DNA from 2 places in the Luteibacter anthropi genome. Region 1 is predicted to be linked to the other one. Evidence: riboswitches for the same ligand, from Rfam matches in the RefSeq annotation. Region 1 holds a riboswitch; the other holds the start of a gene.
The links. A riboswitch is a leader RNA that binds a small molecule or an ion and turns the genes downstream of it on or off. The one in region 1 is predicted to bind thiamine pyrophosphate.

Region 1 (7,953 bases):
CACCGGGCTACCCAGCGCCTTCTGCGATTCCTCCAGCTCGCGGATCACCTGCTGGAGGCTGGCATCGGCATTCTTGGACTTCAGGATGGGCCCGAAGTCGTGGCGGAAGGCTTTCAACTGTTCCAGAAGGGCCCAGGTGTAACCCCGGGCTTCGTAGAAGTTGTCGTCGATCTTGTTCCAGGGCGTCTTCTCGTAGACGGCCTTGGCCGGCGCCGCATTGGCGCCCACGTCGGCGTTGGGCGCCGCGTCGACCTTGAGCTGGCCCACGCTGGCCGACAGTCGCTGGGACAGCGAGCCCAGGCGGGTCGAGACCGTCTGCAGGTAGTCGGCCAGGTTGTCGGCGCGGGCGTAGAAGTGGGCGTTGCCATCCTCCGAGTCACTCAGGCGGCCCAGGTAGTCTTCCAGGTCGTTCGTGGCCTTGCGGTACTGGGATTCCGTGCTGGGAAACAGCCAGCGATCGTTGGGGCTGTTGAGCAGGGGGTCGGCCTCGCCGAGCGCCTTGTCCTCCGTGGACTGGGTCTGCGAACGGCTGAAGTCGTTGCGCAGGGCCCGTACGAGGTCGCGCGAGGCGGTGAGCGAGCCGAATTCCCAGTTGGGGATGTTGTCCATGAACGCCCCGGGCGGCAGCCGGTCGTTGCTCAGGTAGCCGCCGCGCTTGTCCATCAGGGTGTCGACGGAGCGGATCAACGTGTAGGTGGTGACGGCACCCGTGCTCACGGGGCGGCCGAGGTCCTTCATGTGTGCGGCGGTCACGGCGACCGGATCGAACTGCTCCGGTTCCTTGTCCCACCACCACATGAAGAACAGCACCAGCAGAATGAGAAGCGTGATCGGCAGTGCGATCACGAGGCTCAAGGATCGGCGCCTGCGTTTCGGGGCAGGCGCGGGGGCGGCGGTCGCGTTCATGGTCATCCTTCGTCAGAGCGAACGTTCGCCCCTAGCTTACCCCTCAATGCTTCGAGGGTGCCGCCGGCTCACCCTTCTTGCCGAGATTCTCCAGCAAGGTCGCCATGTCTTCGGCGTGCTCTTCTTCCTGCGCGAGGATGTCTTCCATGATGCGGCGCGTGGTCGGATCATCGTCGCCGATGTAGTTCACGATGTCGCGGTAGCTGTCGATGGCGATGCGCTCGGCAACGAGGTCTTCCTTGATCATGTCGACCAGGTCCACGCCTTCGACGTAATCGGCATGACTGCGTGAAAGCAGGCCTTCCGGGCTGAAATTCGGTGTGCCGTCGAGCTGGGTGATGCGCTCCGCGATGCGGTCGGCATGCACCTGTTCTTCGTTGGCATGTTCGAGGAATTCGGCCTTGACGCTCTGCGAGTGGATGCCCGGCGCCATGTAGTAGTGATACTTGTAGCGGAGCACGCAGACGATCTCGGTGGCCAGCGCTTCGTTGAGCAGTTTGATCACCGTTTCGCGATCCGCGCGATACCCCGAGGTAATCGCCCCCTTGTCGATGTGCTCGCGGGCGCGCTTACGAATGTTCTCGATATCGCTGACGAATGGCTTGGCTTTGGACATGGCCTTAGGTCTCCTTGGAAGGTGACGTGGGAAATGTCCCTGACGTTAGGGTGGCCGCTGGGAAGAACGGGTGAAGAATCGCCGAATGCGAATCGTGTGCATTTGGAATGCCCGGCAAGCGCCCGGCCCTGTTTCCCAGGACCGGGCGATGCCCTTCGCAACCTTACGCCCGGCGGTACACCTCGCTGCCCTGCTCCCGGAATTCCAGGGCCTTTTCTTCCATGCCCTCGGCGTACTCGCGTACGTCCTGGGTAATTTTCATCGAGCAGAACTTCGGCCCGCACATGGAGCAGAAGTGGGCCGACTTATGGGCATCCTTCGGCATCGTCTCGTCGTGGAATTCGCGTGCCTTGTCCGGATCCAGGCCCAGGTTGAACTGGTCGTCCCAGCGGAACTCGAAACGCGCCTTCGACAAGGCGTTGTCGCGTACCTGGGCACCGGGATGCCCCTTGGCCAGGTCCGCCGCATGGGCGGCGATCTTGTAGGCAATGATGCCGTCGCGCACGTCCTGCCGGTTGGGCAGGCCCAGGTGTTCCTTCGGCGTCACGTAGCAGAGCATCGCCGTGCCGAACCAGCCGATCATCGCCGCGCCGATGGCGCTGGTGATGTGGTCGTAACCCGGCGCAATGTCCGTGGTGAGTGGTCCCAGCGTATAGAACGGCGCCTCGTGGCACTTCTCCAGCTGGCGCTCCATGTTCTCCTTGATGAGCTGCATGGGCACGTGGCCGGGGCCTTCGATCATGCACTGCACGTCGTGCTTCCACGCGATCTGCGTCAGCTCGCCCAGCGTATCCAGTTCGCCGAACTGTGCCGCGTCGTTGGCATCGGCAACGCAGCCCGGGCGCAGTCCATCACCGAGGCTGAAGGACACGTCGTAGGCCTTCATGATCTCGCAGATATCCTCGAAGTGCGTGTAGAGGAAATTCTCGCGGTGATGCGCAAGGCACCACTTGGCCATGATCGAACCACCACGCGACACGATGCCGGTCACGCGCTTCGCGGTGAGTGGCACGAAACGCAGCAGCACGCCGGCATGGATCGTGAAGTAATCCACGCCCTGCTCCGCCTGCTCGATCAGCGTGTCGCGGAAGATTTCCCAGGTGAGGTCTTCGGCGACACCGCCCACCTTTTCCAGCGCCTGGTAAATGGGCACCGTGCCGATGGGTACCGGTGAATTGCGGATGATCCACTCGCGCGTTTCGTGGATGTGCTTGCCGGTGGAGAGATCCATCACGGTGTCGCCGCCCCAGCGGATCGCCCACACCAGCTTTTCCACTTCCTCGGCAATGCCGGAACTGACGGCACTGTTACCGATGTTCGCGTTGACCTTGGTGAGGAAGTTGCGGCCGATGATCATCGGCTCGGCTTCCGGGTGGTTGATGTTCGCGGGAATGATGGCGCGGCCACGGGCCACTTCATCGCGTACGAACTCAGGCGTGATCAGGCGCGGCAGGGCTGCACCGTACGCTTCGCCGGGATGCTGGGTACGCAGCGCACTCTCGCCCAGAGCTTCGATGCGCTGGTTCTCGCGGATGGCGATGTATTCCATCTCCGGCGTCACGATGCCCCGACGGGCGTAATGCATCTGGGTGACGTTGGCACCGGCCTTCGCACGCAGCGGCAGACGGCGCTCGCCGAAGCGGATGGCATCCAGGCGCGCGTCGTCCTCGCGCGAACGGCCGAACGTCGACGACAGGCCATCCAGGCGCTCCACGTCGCCACGCTCCTCGATCCATCCGGCACGCAGCGCCGGCAGGCCGGTAGCCAGGTCGATGGCGTGCGCCGGATCGGTATAGGGACCGGAGGTGTCGTAGACGACAATGGAGGGATTGGTCTCGCCACCGAACAGCGTCGGCGTGGACGACTGCGCGATCTCGCGCATGGGCACGCGCAGGTCGGGACGGCTGCCCGTCACATGGATCTTGCGGGAGCCTGAGATGGGCTGGGTAACGGATTCGGAAAGCTCGCGCGCGGCGCGGGCAAGATCGGACGGCATGGCATTCATCGGCTTCTCGGTCCTCACGGGGGAAGGGAGAAGCGGACGGCACCGCCACAGGGCACGCGCGCACAGACGCACGTCACCCGTGGGCGAAGCTTCCTACGCCGGTACCAACCGGATCAGGTTCGAAGGGACTCTCTCAGCCCGCGCTTATCGCATGGGCACCCCCGCTTCGCCGACCATTCAATCACGAAGCGGAGCAGGAAGCGAGCGATCAGGCCTCGACGCGCGGCGAATAGGCGCGCATGAACATCTCGACAGCGGCCAGCGCATTGGCACGTACTTCCTCGGCAAACTGCACGGCGCAGTCTTCGCAGCCGAACAGCCGGCGGATCAGCAGGTCGCCCTTGAGCAGGGCCAGGAACTGCGTGGTGGCGCGGGAAACGTCGGGGATATCGAGCTGGCCACGGCTGGTGGCGCCTTCGAGCAGGCGCTGCACGAGCTTGTGCATGCGGGCCGGGCCTTCTTCCCACACCAGCCGGCCGAAGCGCGGGTTGCCGCCGGAATGGCAGTCGGACAGGATGGCGCGGAAGGTGCCCACGGATTCCGTGTTGGTTTCCATGGCCGCATGGCGGCTGGCGATGTTGCCCAGGGTGACGCGGATGTCTGCGCCCGGGCTGAAATCGAACAGGTCGTCCGGCAGGCGTTCCTGCACGTGCGCGCGGATCACCTCGCGGAAGAGGTTGTCCTTGTCGCCGAAATGGCTGTAAACGGTGAGCTTGGACACGCCCGCGGACGCCGCGACGGCATCCATGCTCGTACCCGCGAAGCCACCCTGGGTAAACAGGGCCTTGGCCGCGTCGAGGATGGCCGCGCGTTTCTCCATGTCCTTCGGACGCCCCGGGCCCTGGGGTTTCATTTTCGGGCTGGCGTTCATGGCTACACCTTCACAAACAAAGATTATGACTTTATTATACGCATCGGTTTAGTTATTTCCAGCACGACGCAGTTGGCATCCGCGTCACCGGAAAAAGCGGAGCATCGCCGCCCGTCTACCTTAGAATTGAAAGTGGGGCCGCCCACGGGTGGTTCCCAATGGCTTGAAAGGATGCTCGCCATCGGTCGTTCAGCCGCCAGAACCCCGGATCTCACGGAAGCATGACTTCCGTCAGGTATGTCCGGTGACTTCCGGCACTTCGTCCGATGGCCCGGCGACCTCAGCCTTAACATTAGGGAATGTGGGCGGTAACCGCTTATCCTTCCAGACCTTTTTTTACAGATTTCGTACGGGATTGAACACCATGGCGATGAATTTCGAACAGGCCCGGCAGAACATGGTCGAGAACCAGGTCCGCCCCTGGGAGGTCCTGGATTACGACGTCCTCGAGACCCTCAAGTCGGTCCGTCGCGAAGACTTCGTCGCACCGGCCCACCGTAACGTGGCATTCGCCGACCTCACCCTGCCCCTGGGCCATGGCGAGGTGATGATGAAGCCCGTGATCGAAGGCCGTGTGTTGCAGGCCATCGCCCTGACCAAGACCGACGACGTGCTGGAAATCGGCACCGGCTCGGGTTACCTCACCGCCTGCCTTGCCCGCCTTGGCGGCAAGGTCACCAGCATCGACATGCATGCCGACTTCGTCGAGGGCGCCCGCCAGCGCCTGTCGGCTGCCGGTGTCACCAACGTCTCGCTGGAGACCGCCGAAGCCGTCAACGGCTACGCGCCGGCCGGCGTTTTCGATGTCGTCGTGGTCACCGGGGCAGTCCACGCGGTTCCCGAGAAATTCGTGCGCTGGCTGAAGGTCGGTGGCCGCATGTTCGTGGTCCGCGGCGATTCACCCGCCCAGACGGCGGTGCTCCTCACTCATGAGGGCGAGGGTCGCTTCCGCGAGGAATCCCTGTTTGAAACGGACCTTCCCTACCTGGCGCATGCTGCGCCGGTGAAGCGCTTCGTGCTCTGACCCACAAGCTTTCCCATCATCCACGAGGCGATACCATGCGCTTGAAGCTGTTCACCGTCGCGTTCGCACTGGCCGCGATGCCCTTCGCCAGCCAGGCGGAAGACCTGCTCGATGCCTACCGTCTGGCCCGGGCTAACGATCCGACGCTGTCCCAGGCCGATTCACAGCGCCTCGCCACGGGTGAAGGTGTGGTCCAGGCCCGCTCCGCCCTGCTTCCGCAGGTGAATGGCACGCTGAGCCTCAACCAGGCCGATCCGGCGGGTCCGTCACGCGTGACGCTCACCGACCCCACCACGGGCGACACCCTGCGTGACGCCCAGGGCCGGCCCATCCTGTCGAGCGACGTGGGGCACACCCGCACGCGCGCACTGGGTGCCACGGTCAACCAGGTCGTCTTCGACTTCAGCAAGATCTCCGACCTGAAGGCCGCCCACTCGTCGGCGGATTCGCAGACAGCTGCCTACGACGCTGCCGCCCAGCAGCTGTTCGCCCGTGTGGCCAGCGCCTACTTCCAGGTGCTGACCAACGACGACGCCCTGACCTTCGCCAAGGCGAACGAGCAGGCGCTCGCGCGCCAGCTTGAACAGGCGCAGCAGCGTTTCGACGTGGGCCTGTCGGCAATCACCGACGTGCAGGACGCCAAGGCCCAGCACGACTCCGCCGTGGCGTCGGTCATCACCGCCGAGAACACCCTGTCGGACTCGCGCGAAGCGCTGACCCAGATCACCGGCAAGCCGTCGGAGAACCTGAAGAAGCTGCGCGAGCAGCTGCCGATGGATGCTCCCTCGCCGAACGATCCCAACGCGTGGGTATCCCAGGCGGTCAAGACCAACCCGACCATCATCTCGGGTCAGTACAACGTCGATTCGGCCGAGCATTCCATCACCTCGGCACGCGCCGGCCACCTGCCCACGCTGAATGCCACCGCTTCGTACAACAAGCAGTCGCAGTGGACCGAAAACCTCGGCTCCATCAGCAGCGCCAGCAATCCCAACGGCCGTGGTACCACCACCGTGGGCCTCACGCTGTCGGTGCCCATCTTCTCCGGTGGCTTCACGCAGTCGAAGGTGCGCCAGGCGATCTACCAGCGCGACTCCGCCCAGGACTCGCTGGAAATCACCCGTCGCCAGGTCGTCCGCGACACGCTGAACTACTACCGTTCGGTCGTGGCCGGCATCAGCAAGGTCGGTGCGACGAAGGCCGCCGTGGAATCCGCCGAAAGCGCGCGTGACGCCACCCAGGCCGGTTTTGAGGTGGGCACCCGCACCATCGTGGACGTCCTCATCGCGCAGCAGAACCTGACCCAGGCGCTCAGCAATTACTCGCAGGCACGCCACCAGTTCATCCTCGACAAGCTGCTGCTGAAGCAGACGGCCGGCACGGTGGACTTCAAGGACATGGAAACGATCAACGCCCTGCTGCAGTAATCACGGCACACGGCGTCAGTTCAAAGACGGGCCCGCAAGGGCCCGTCTTTTTTTATGGCAGGCCATGCGCCTGCACAGCGGATCGGCATCCACCCACGCCCCGATGAGGGGCGGTCCGATCCGGACGCGCCCTTGCAATCAGGACAATGGCCTGCCGGCCAACGACATGGCCGGCCATCCCCCCATCATTCAAGGACGAACCATGACGCACCCCGCAGCCCTTGCAGGCATGGCGCTCGCGCTCCTTGGCGGAGCTACCACGCTTCATGCCATGAATCCGGAGAACCCGGCTCCCCCTTCCGACACCGGCGTATCGGTTGTCGCCATCGAATACTCCGTGTCCCAGCAGCTCACGGAGGGTGAAAGCCATGCGACGGTACTGGCTGAAACCTGGAAGCGAAGCCTGCGCGTGTGTGACGGGCATCGAGGCTTCATGAGCTCTTACGACGTCGAAAGTCTGCGGCCAGACGACGAAGTACAGACCATGCACCGCGTTTCCGCGCGGGCACGCTGCCTGCCAGACGACGGCACGTTCGCCACGGATACCGGAGCCGACCCCGTACGCCCTGCCGCTGCATTCGCATACGAAACATGGGGCACACCCGTCAGCGAGGGAAAGATCCACGCGGTGGGAACGCGGCAATCGGCCTATGAAGGGGCGAGGGATACCATCCGGAACACCTGCGCAACCACCGGGATAAAGAGCGTCCGCCTGGCGCATCACAAGAATGCACTGGGCGGCGAGTCCGTCGAAGGCTATTTCACCTGCCTGCCCGTCGACACGACGACACCCTGATTCAAGGAAGACATACCATGACGCCTTTCAAACCCATGCTGCGAGTCGCGGCAATGTTCTCGTTATGCTTCACCAGCTGCACCTTCGCCACGGACGCGGGACTGCCATCGCGGATCAGCGAAAATCTTCATTACGAGGCATTCGACTACAAGGTATTCAAGGAAGACCCAGGTATCGATGCCGATGCCGGCCTGCTGTATGCCGCACTGTGGGCAGACGCTCTCGCCTACTGCGATGCACGCGGAGGCTACCTTGCCTCATACGACAACCATCGGCGGGGCGTAGCTTATCTGGGGGTCGGCAATCTT
Region 2 (7,953 bases), 1.2 Mb from region 1:
ACAGGGAATCGCAATCTCCCAACCCGTCGTTCCTGCGAACGCAGGAACCCAGCGCCTCGGTTCACCAGTAAACACCGCCACGTTTCATCGGCTTGTGTGTAGGTAACCCTCTCGCGGAAACCTATTGCACCGCACTGGGTCCCTGCGATCGCAGGGACGACGTGAGGGGTAGACAGGGAATCGCAATCTCCCAACCCGTCGTTCCTGCGAACGCAGGAACCCAGCGCCACGGTTCACCAGTAAACACCGCCACGTTTCATCGGCTTGTGTGTAGGTAACCCGCTCGCGGAAACCTATTGCACCGCACTGGGTCCCTGCGTTCGCAGGGACGACGTGAGGGGAGGAATAAGAGACATCAAGTGACGGCATGCGTCCGAAGGTCCTGGCGCCAGGCACGCAGACCCATCGACGCCAGCACGACGAAACCAGCGTACAGCACGGCCGTGACCGGCAGATCCTTATAGACGTACTCGCCTACGTAGATCACATCCACCACGATCCACAACCACCACGCAGCAGCATGCCGACGCGCCTGCCACCACTGGGCAACGAGGCTGAACGCGGTAAGCGCCGCATCCAGCCACGGCAGCGCAGCATCCGTCCAGCGATGCATGCCGAAGCCAAGCGCCAGGGCAGCAAGCGTGCCCACGGCCAGATGCAGGATCGCACTGCGCCTGTCGAGCGCCGTGACGCGCACATGGCCCGTATCGTCAAGATGACGCAACCATCGCTGCCAGCCGTAGAGGATCAACACGGCAAACACCACCTGCAACAAAGTATCCGAGTACAGCTTCGCCTCGATGAAGATCCACGCATAGGCAATCACGGACACCAGTCCCACAGGCCACGACCAGGGACTGCGCCGTGCCGTAAGCCATACGCCCGCCGCGCTCACCAGCGCAGCAGACACCTCGAAGGCCGACAGCTCAAAGGTCATACGTCACCGACAGGCGCGCCAGGCGCGGCATGCCCGGGAACAGGTAACGGTCGCCGCCCGAACTGCCCGTATCGCGCCAGTAGAAGTGATTGAACACGTTGTCGACGTTGAGGCGGATCGTGAGCGCATGCGCATCGATGGCAGTGACATAGCGCAGCCCCGCATCGAACACATGATAGGCCGGCACACTGGTGCGGCCATCGGGTGTGGCAACGTTCGTACCCACATAGCGCCAGCCGCCAAGCATGGCCAGGCCCGGCGCAAACGGCAGGCTGTAGTCGGCATATACCGCCGTGCGCCAACGCGGCACGTTGATTACCTGATGGCCTTCGTAAGCGGCAATGCCCGTGTTTTCCGCACGTGCGCGTATCGCATTGGCACTGGCCGTGATGCGCAGGTTGTCGGTGACGCGACCGGCGAGGTTCAGCTCGACGCCCGTATGCACCTCCTGGCCCATCTGCACGAAGGTGAAGCCCGAGGCCGAACTATCCGGGCTCGCGAACTGATAGGGCTGACGGATGCGATATACCGCCGCCTGGAGGTCCAGCGAATCACTGACGGCGTACTTCGCGCCCGCCTCGATCTGCCGCGAATGCAACGGCGCCAGCGTCGTGCCGCCATTGCTCGTCCAGTACGGCGCCGAGCGACCCAGCGACAGGCCCTCGCCGTAGCTGACATAGGTGGTCAGAGGCGCCGTGGGCTGCCAGAGCACGGCGGCCTGCGGCAGCGTCTTGGTCATACGCGTATGTCGCTGCTCAACGCCACTACTGTCATAAGCGGTTTCGTCCAGACGCACCAGGCGTGCACCCGCCAGCACCTGCCACTGTTCGCCCAGATGCACGCGGTCGATGGCAAACAAAGTACGCTGCCAGCTGGTGAGCCGGCGTGCCGACGGACCGGGCTGGTTGGGCGATGGTGCGAACACCGGCGGCTCGGGATCGTCGATGTTCGCCGTACCCACGTAGTCGTACACGTAAGGACGCTGATCCAGCGTGCGCCGGAAACTGCTGGCACCCACGTTCAGCTCGTGATCCACGCTGCCCGTGGCGAAACTGCCGGTAAGAACGGCGCGCACTTCGTCGTTCACGCGGGTATCGTCGGGACTGCGGAAATCGTAGACGTCGTAGTCGCCGTTCGGCGCGAAGAAATAACCCGGCGAACCGTTTGCGCAGGCAGCGGCATACGCACAACCATAGGCAAACGCCACGTTGTCGTCGATGGCAGTGCGGCTATGTCCTGCCGACAGCTGGCCGTTCCAGTTGTCGCTGAAGCGGTAATTGAAGCGCAGCGAGGTATTGCTCGAATGAATACCCACCGGCTGCTGCCAGGGCTGGTACCCCAGCAGGCGCGTGCGACTGGGATGCCCGGGAATCGTGGTGCCACCGAGCAGCTGGTAGCCTGAAGCCGAACGCTGGCCGCTGGTCTGGTAATCCGTATCGAGCAGCAGTGTGGCACGCTCGCTGATCTTCCAGTCTGCCGCGATGGAAACAAAGCTGCGCCGACCATTGGCATGCTCGATATACGAGTGGGTCTGCTCGTTGGCCGCGTTCACGCGCATCCCGAACGACGGCGAGAACCAGGCACCGAGATCGAGCGCTTCGTATGACGAACCATGCGAATCTGTGCCGACGGTGACCGTATGGACGTCCGCTGCACGCTTGCTCACATAGTTGACCAGGCCACCGGGCTCGACCACGCCGGCTTCCAGTCCACCCAGGCCCTTGAGCACTTCCACGCGCTCCTTGCCTTCCAGCGCCAGTCGCTGTTCACCTGACATGAGCATGCCGTTGAAGCGGAAGCCGGTGGCCAGATCGAGCGGAAAACCACGGATGGAGACATCCTGGTAGTAACCCACCGGCGCGTAGTTGTCGTTGATCGCGGCATCGCCGCGCACCAGTTCGCTCAGCGAACGGGGCTGGCGGTCGTCGATCTGCGCGCGCGTAATCACGGTGATCGCGGCCGGCGTGTCGTGCAGGCTCGCGCTGCCGAAGCTGCCGAAGGTATCCAGCTGCGAACTGGCGGCCTGGTAACCGTTGGCAGTGGTGGCATGCACGTCGATCGTGGGCAGGGTGCGCGCCTGCGGCGCGGCATCGTCGGCTGCCCGCGCGAACGGCGCGGCGGCAAGCAGGGCAAGGAAAAGCGGGGTGCGGGAGGGGTTCATCGTCGTCTTCGTGGCTACGGACGAAGCGACGGCGGACCGCATGCCGCGCAGACGGCCGTGGTCCTGCAAGCTCCCTACGCCGGTGTTAACCGGATCAGGTTCCAAGGGACTCTCTCAGCCGGCATTCGCCCGGCACCCCCGCTTCAGGCGCCTATTGAACCACGAATCGTCAGACGGCGTAGCGCAGGAAGTCCAGGAAGGCCCGGCCGTAGGGGCCGGCAAACCAGGCCGCATGGCCGCGCAGGAAGGTGTGATAGGCCACGTCGGCGTGGTCGGGGCGGCGCGTGATGCCCTCGAAATACTCCACCTCGGACAGTGCGAAGTCGATATGCACCAGCGGCAACACGTCGGCAAGCAGGGCTACGTCTTCGGCCGTGAGTGGCCTTACCGAGCGGTAGCCGCGAAGCAGCGCCAGGGCAAGATCCGTACGGGCGATGTCACCACGCGCCACGTCCAGCCATGCAATGGCATTGCGCTCGATGGCGGTCGCGAGGTCGAACAGGGCAAAGGTGCGCGCCGACAGGCCGAAGTCCAGCACGTCGGTAATCGTGGCGGCGTCGCCATCGTCGCTCCAGCAGAGGTTCGACACATGCCAGTCGCCGTGCGTCCATAGCGGCGCCTGATACGCGATGCCATCCCAGGCACTCCTATGCCAGGGTGCGATGGCGGTGCTGACCTGGGTTTTCCAGTCGTGCCGGCGCAGGTAGGCATCCAGGTGCGGCCGGTGCGCCAGCTGGTCAGCCATGGACGCCACCGGGTCCGGATCGGAAAGAATTTCCGCGCGGGCCACGAGGATATCGGTGGATCGCTGGGGCGCGTCATAGCCTTCGGCGGCCAGATGCAGCCGGCCAAGCATCGCGCCCGCCGCCCAGGCATGTTTCACCCCACCAATAGGCGACCACGAGAACGCATCGCGGTAGATATCGCGACCGCGTGCCGGGTCGTGGATCTCGTAGACCCATTGGCCCTGCTTCAGGACCGTGGCGCCGTCTTCCATGGCAAGCACACGCGGCACGGGCATACCTCGCGCACGCAGGTGCGCCGAGAAATGGTGCTCTTCTTCCAGCTGTGCCGGTGTGCGCACGCTGCGATGGTGGCGCTTCATGAAGACGCGCCCCTGCGCCGTATCGACCAGCGCGGCGGCAGACAGCGGCCGGGGGCTGCGCCAGGCCAGTGCGCGCAGGCCGCCCAGCTGCGGATAGTGTTCAAGGACGACGCCCACCTCGGGAGCGACCAGCGGCGGCCAGTCGGGTTCCAGTTCGTCGCCGGCAAGGCCGTGGGTAAGGTGGACGTCGTCGATCATCCCGGGAGTTTACCCGTGCGGCTGCTCCGTCGTGGCCGACGCGGTATCCGCGTCGTCGTGACGGTTCCACCAGCCGCCACCCAGTGCCTGGAACAGGGCCGTGGTGTCGGACAAGCGAGTGGCCTTGGCCTGTGCCAGCGACAACAGGGCCTGCCGCCAGAGCAGTTCGCTGGCAAGCACCTGCGACTGGCTGGCGTCGCCAAGGCTCAGCTGCTGCTGGAGGATGGACAGGCTGCTTGCCGCCGCGCGCTCCGCCCGCTGGGCCGCCAACAGGGCCTGCGTGTCGGCACGGATGGCATGAAGAGTGTCTGCCACCGATTGCAGGGCTGCCAGCACCACGCCGCGGTACTGCGCCGCTGCCTGGTCATAGGCCGCCTCCGCCGCACGCTGCTTGTGCTTGAGCGTGCCGCCGTCGAACAGGGGCTGGGTCAGGCCCGCTCCCAGGCTCCAGAAACCGGTGCTGCCCGCAAACAGCTGGCTGGTCTTCTCTGCCGTGGTGCCGGCGGTGGCCGTGATCTGGAGGTCCGGCAGGCGTGCCGCGACCGCCACGCCCACATCGGCGCTGGCGCCATGCAGGGCTTCTTCGGCCGCGCGCACGTCGGGACGTTGCTCCACCAGCTTCGCCGGAAGGCTGAGCGGCAGTTCCTTCGGCAGGTGCAATGATTCGAGGGTGAACACCGCCGGCACCGATTCGTCCGGACGCCGGCCCGTGAGCACGGCCAGCAGGTCGCGCTGTTGCGCCAGCTGCTTTTCCAGCGGTGGCAGCGTCGCCCTGCTCTGTTCCAGCGCAGCCACCTGCACGGCGATATCACCATCGGAAACGTCACCCAGCGCACGCTGGCGACGAAGCGTTTCGAGGATGCGACCCTGCGCGTCGATGATGCGCTGGGTGACGTCGATCTGCTCGCGCAGCGACGCCTCGCCGATGGCGGCATTCACCACGTTGCTGGTCAGCGTCAGATACGTGGCCTCCAGCTGGAAGCGCTGCGCCTCGGCCTGCGCCACGCTCGATTCCACCTGGCGTCGCGTACCACCCCAGATATCGGGCGAATACGACACACTGAGCTGTGCCGTGGTGAGGTTGTACAGGCTGGCATTGGACGCGGCACCGCTGGCGACATCCGCCGCCGTATCCTGGCGTGTGCTGTTCACGCTGCCGTTCACCGTGGGGAAATAGGCCCCGCGCTGGGCCCTCACGTTTTCCCACGCCTGGCGCAGCGCCGCGTGTGCGGCGGTCACGTCACTGTTATGCGCCAGCGCGTCGGCGATCAGCGCATCCAGCTGCTTGTCGTGGAACAGCGTCCACCACTGGCCGGGAATATCCATGCCTTCCACGATGTGCTGCGCGGCGTGCCCTGTCATTGGTCTGGGATGCGGCTCGTATGCCGTGGCCTTCGGCGCGTCGGGACGCTGGAAGTCCGGACCCACCGCACAGCCGGCGAGCCCGACGAGAAGCAGGGGCAGCAACAGGCGCGTGCATGCCCTGGCTTGAATGAACTGGCGCATGATCAGATCTCCTGCCCGGGCCGCGCATGACGGCGGCGACGGCGCTCCACGGAACGCTCCAGCACATCGTAGAAAGTGGGAAGGATGAACAAGGTCAGCAGGGTCGCGACCACGAGGCCACCCACCACCACCGTGGCGAGGCCACGCTGCACGTCCGTACCAATACCGGTGGCAAGCGCGGCGGGCAACATGCCTACGCTGGCGACTGTGGCCGTCATCAGCACGGGACGGAAACGCTCGCTTGCGCCGGAAAGCACCGCTTCGCGCACGTCATGGCCGTCACGGCGCATGCGATTGAAGTTGGCCACCATGATGATGCCGTTCTGCACCGCCACGCCAAACAAGGCGATAAAGCCCACGGCTGTCGCGATGTTCAGCGTTTCTCCTTTCACATGCAGCGAAATCAGGCCACCAAGCGTCGCCAGTGGCACCACGGCCAGCACGAGCAGGGCCTGACGCAGGTTGCCGAACTCGGCAAACAGGAACACGGCCATCACTGCCAGAACCAGTCCCATCACCAGCACCAGGCGCGATTGCGCGCGCTGCTGGTTCTCGAACTGGCCAGCCCACTGCAAGGTGTAGGTCGATGCATCGAAATGCACTTTCGACGCGATGCGCTGCTGGGCATCCGCCAGGTACTCCGACAGCGCGCGATCACGGTTGTCGATGCGTATCGTGATCTGCCGGCGCGTCTGCTCGTGGGCGATGGTGCTCTCGCCCGTCTGCATCGTGATGTGGGTGACCATGGCCAGCGGCACGCGGGCACCGGAAGGCGCCGTGAGCACAAGACGTCCCAGCGACTCCGGATCCGCCGCGATACCGTGCGGCACGCGTGCGGTGACGTTGTACACGCGATCGCCCACATAGGCCTGCGTGATGGCCGCACCACCCACGCCGGTCTGGATCAGCGTATTGATGTCCGACACGTTGATGCCATAGCGCGCCGCCGCGTCGCGATCGACGGTGACCGTCAGCTGGGGAATCGGCGGTTCCTGGAAGATCGAGGCGTCGGCGGTTCCCGGCGTGTCGTGCAACACGTCCACGATCTCACCGCCGATGCGGCGAAGCTCCTTGAAGTCGTCGCCATAGATACGCAGCACCAGCGGGCTGTGCGCGCCGCCCACCATGTCGTTCTCGCCATCGATGATCGGCTGGCTGATACCGGCGCTGATGCCGGGAATGGCTTGCAGCCGCTTGTTCAGACGACGAATGAACTCGGCCTTGGTTTCGCCGGACGGCCACTGATCGTAAGGCTTCAGGACCACACCCGATTCGATATGCGACGGGGTCCACGGATCGCTGCCGGTGTCGTTGCGACCCAGCTGAGTCACGACATGGCTCACCTCCGGGAACTCGCTCACCGCACGGCGATACTCGCTCGCCATCTCGCTGGCCTTTTCCAGCGACAGGCCACTGGGCAGCTGTACCTGCACCCAGAGCGAACCTTCGTCCAGGTCGGGAAGGAATTCGCGGCCGATGGTGGCGCCCAGCGATACCACCGCAATCAGTGCTCCCAGCGCAATGGCATAGGCAATGCGCGGGCGGCCTAGCAGTCGCTCCAGCGTACGCCGGTAGCCATGCTGCAAACGTTCAAGAGGCTTGTTGTGGAACATCTTGCGCGGCTTGCGCAGGGCGAGCCAGGCCAGCGCCGGAACGATGGCGATGGAGCACAGCAGCGCACCCAGCAAGGCGTAGCCCACGGTGTGGGCCATCGGCGAGAACAGCTTGCCCTCGGCACGCTCGAACGCGAGCAACGGCGCGTAAGCCGTGATGATGATCAGCGTGGCGAAGAAGATCGGACGGGCCACCTGCTTCGTGGCCGTCAGCACATCGGATTCGTGCAGCCAGCCTTCCGGACGCGATTCGCGCTTGCGCAGGATCGCCTCGGTAACCACGATGGCGCCATCCACGATCACGCCAAAGTCGATGGCGCCCAGCGAGAACAGGTTCGCGGGCATGTTGGTGAAGTGCATCACGATGAAGGCGGTGACCAGCGCGAACGGAATGGTCACGGCGGCCACCATCGCACTGCGCGGGCTGCCCAGG

Region 2: it holds a riboswitch for thiamine pyrophosphate, as region 1 does, so the genes downstream of both, KR767_RS09560 (TonB-dependent siderophore receptor) here and thiC (phosphomethylpyrimidine synthase ThiC) in region 1, are expected to answer to the same signal.

What each region holds. Positions count from the first base shown of each region.
Region 1 covers NZ_CP077072.1:923,990-931,942, forward strand. The annotation lists gene KR767_RS04290 (DUF2333 family protein) at 1-912, opposite strand, end outside; gene KR767_RS04295 (ferritin-like domain-containing protein) at 950-1,522, opposite strand; gene thiC (phosphomethylpyrimidine synthase ThiC) at 1,686-3,527, opposite strand; TPP riboswitch at 3,601-3,700, opposite strand; gene KR767_RS04305 (TetR/AcrR family transcriptional regulator) at 3,736-4,398, opposite strand; gene KR767_RS04310 (protein-L-isoaspartate O-methyltransferase family protein) at 4,763-5,422, shown strand; gene KR767_RS04315 (TolC family outer membrane protein) at 5,458-6,849, shown strand; gene KR767_RS04320 (hypothetical protein) at 7,052-7,645, shown strand; gene KR767_RS04325 (hypothetical protein) at 7,663-7,953, shown strand, end outside.
Region 2 covers NZ_CP077072.1:2,150,103-2,158,055, reverse strand. The annotation lists gene pnuC (nicotinamide riboside transporter PnuC) at 356-937, opposite strand; gene KR767_RS09560 (TonB-dependent siderophore receptor) at 927-3,098, opposite strand; TPP riboswitch at 3,153-3,248, opposite strand; gene KR767_RS09555 (phosphotransferase enzyme family protein) at 3,268-4,401, opposite strand; gene KR767_RS09550 (efflux transporter outer membrane subunit) at 4,411-5,907, opposite strand; gene KR767_RS09545 (efflux RND transporter permease subunit) at 5,910-7,953, opposite strand, start outside.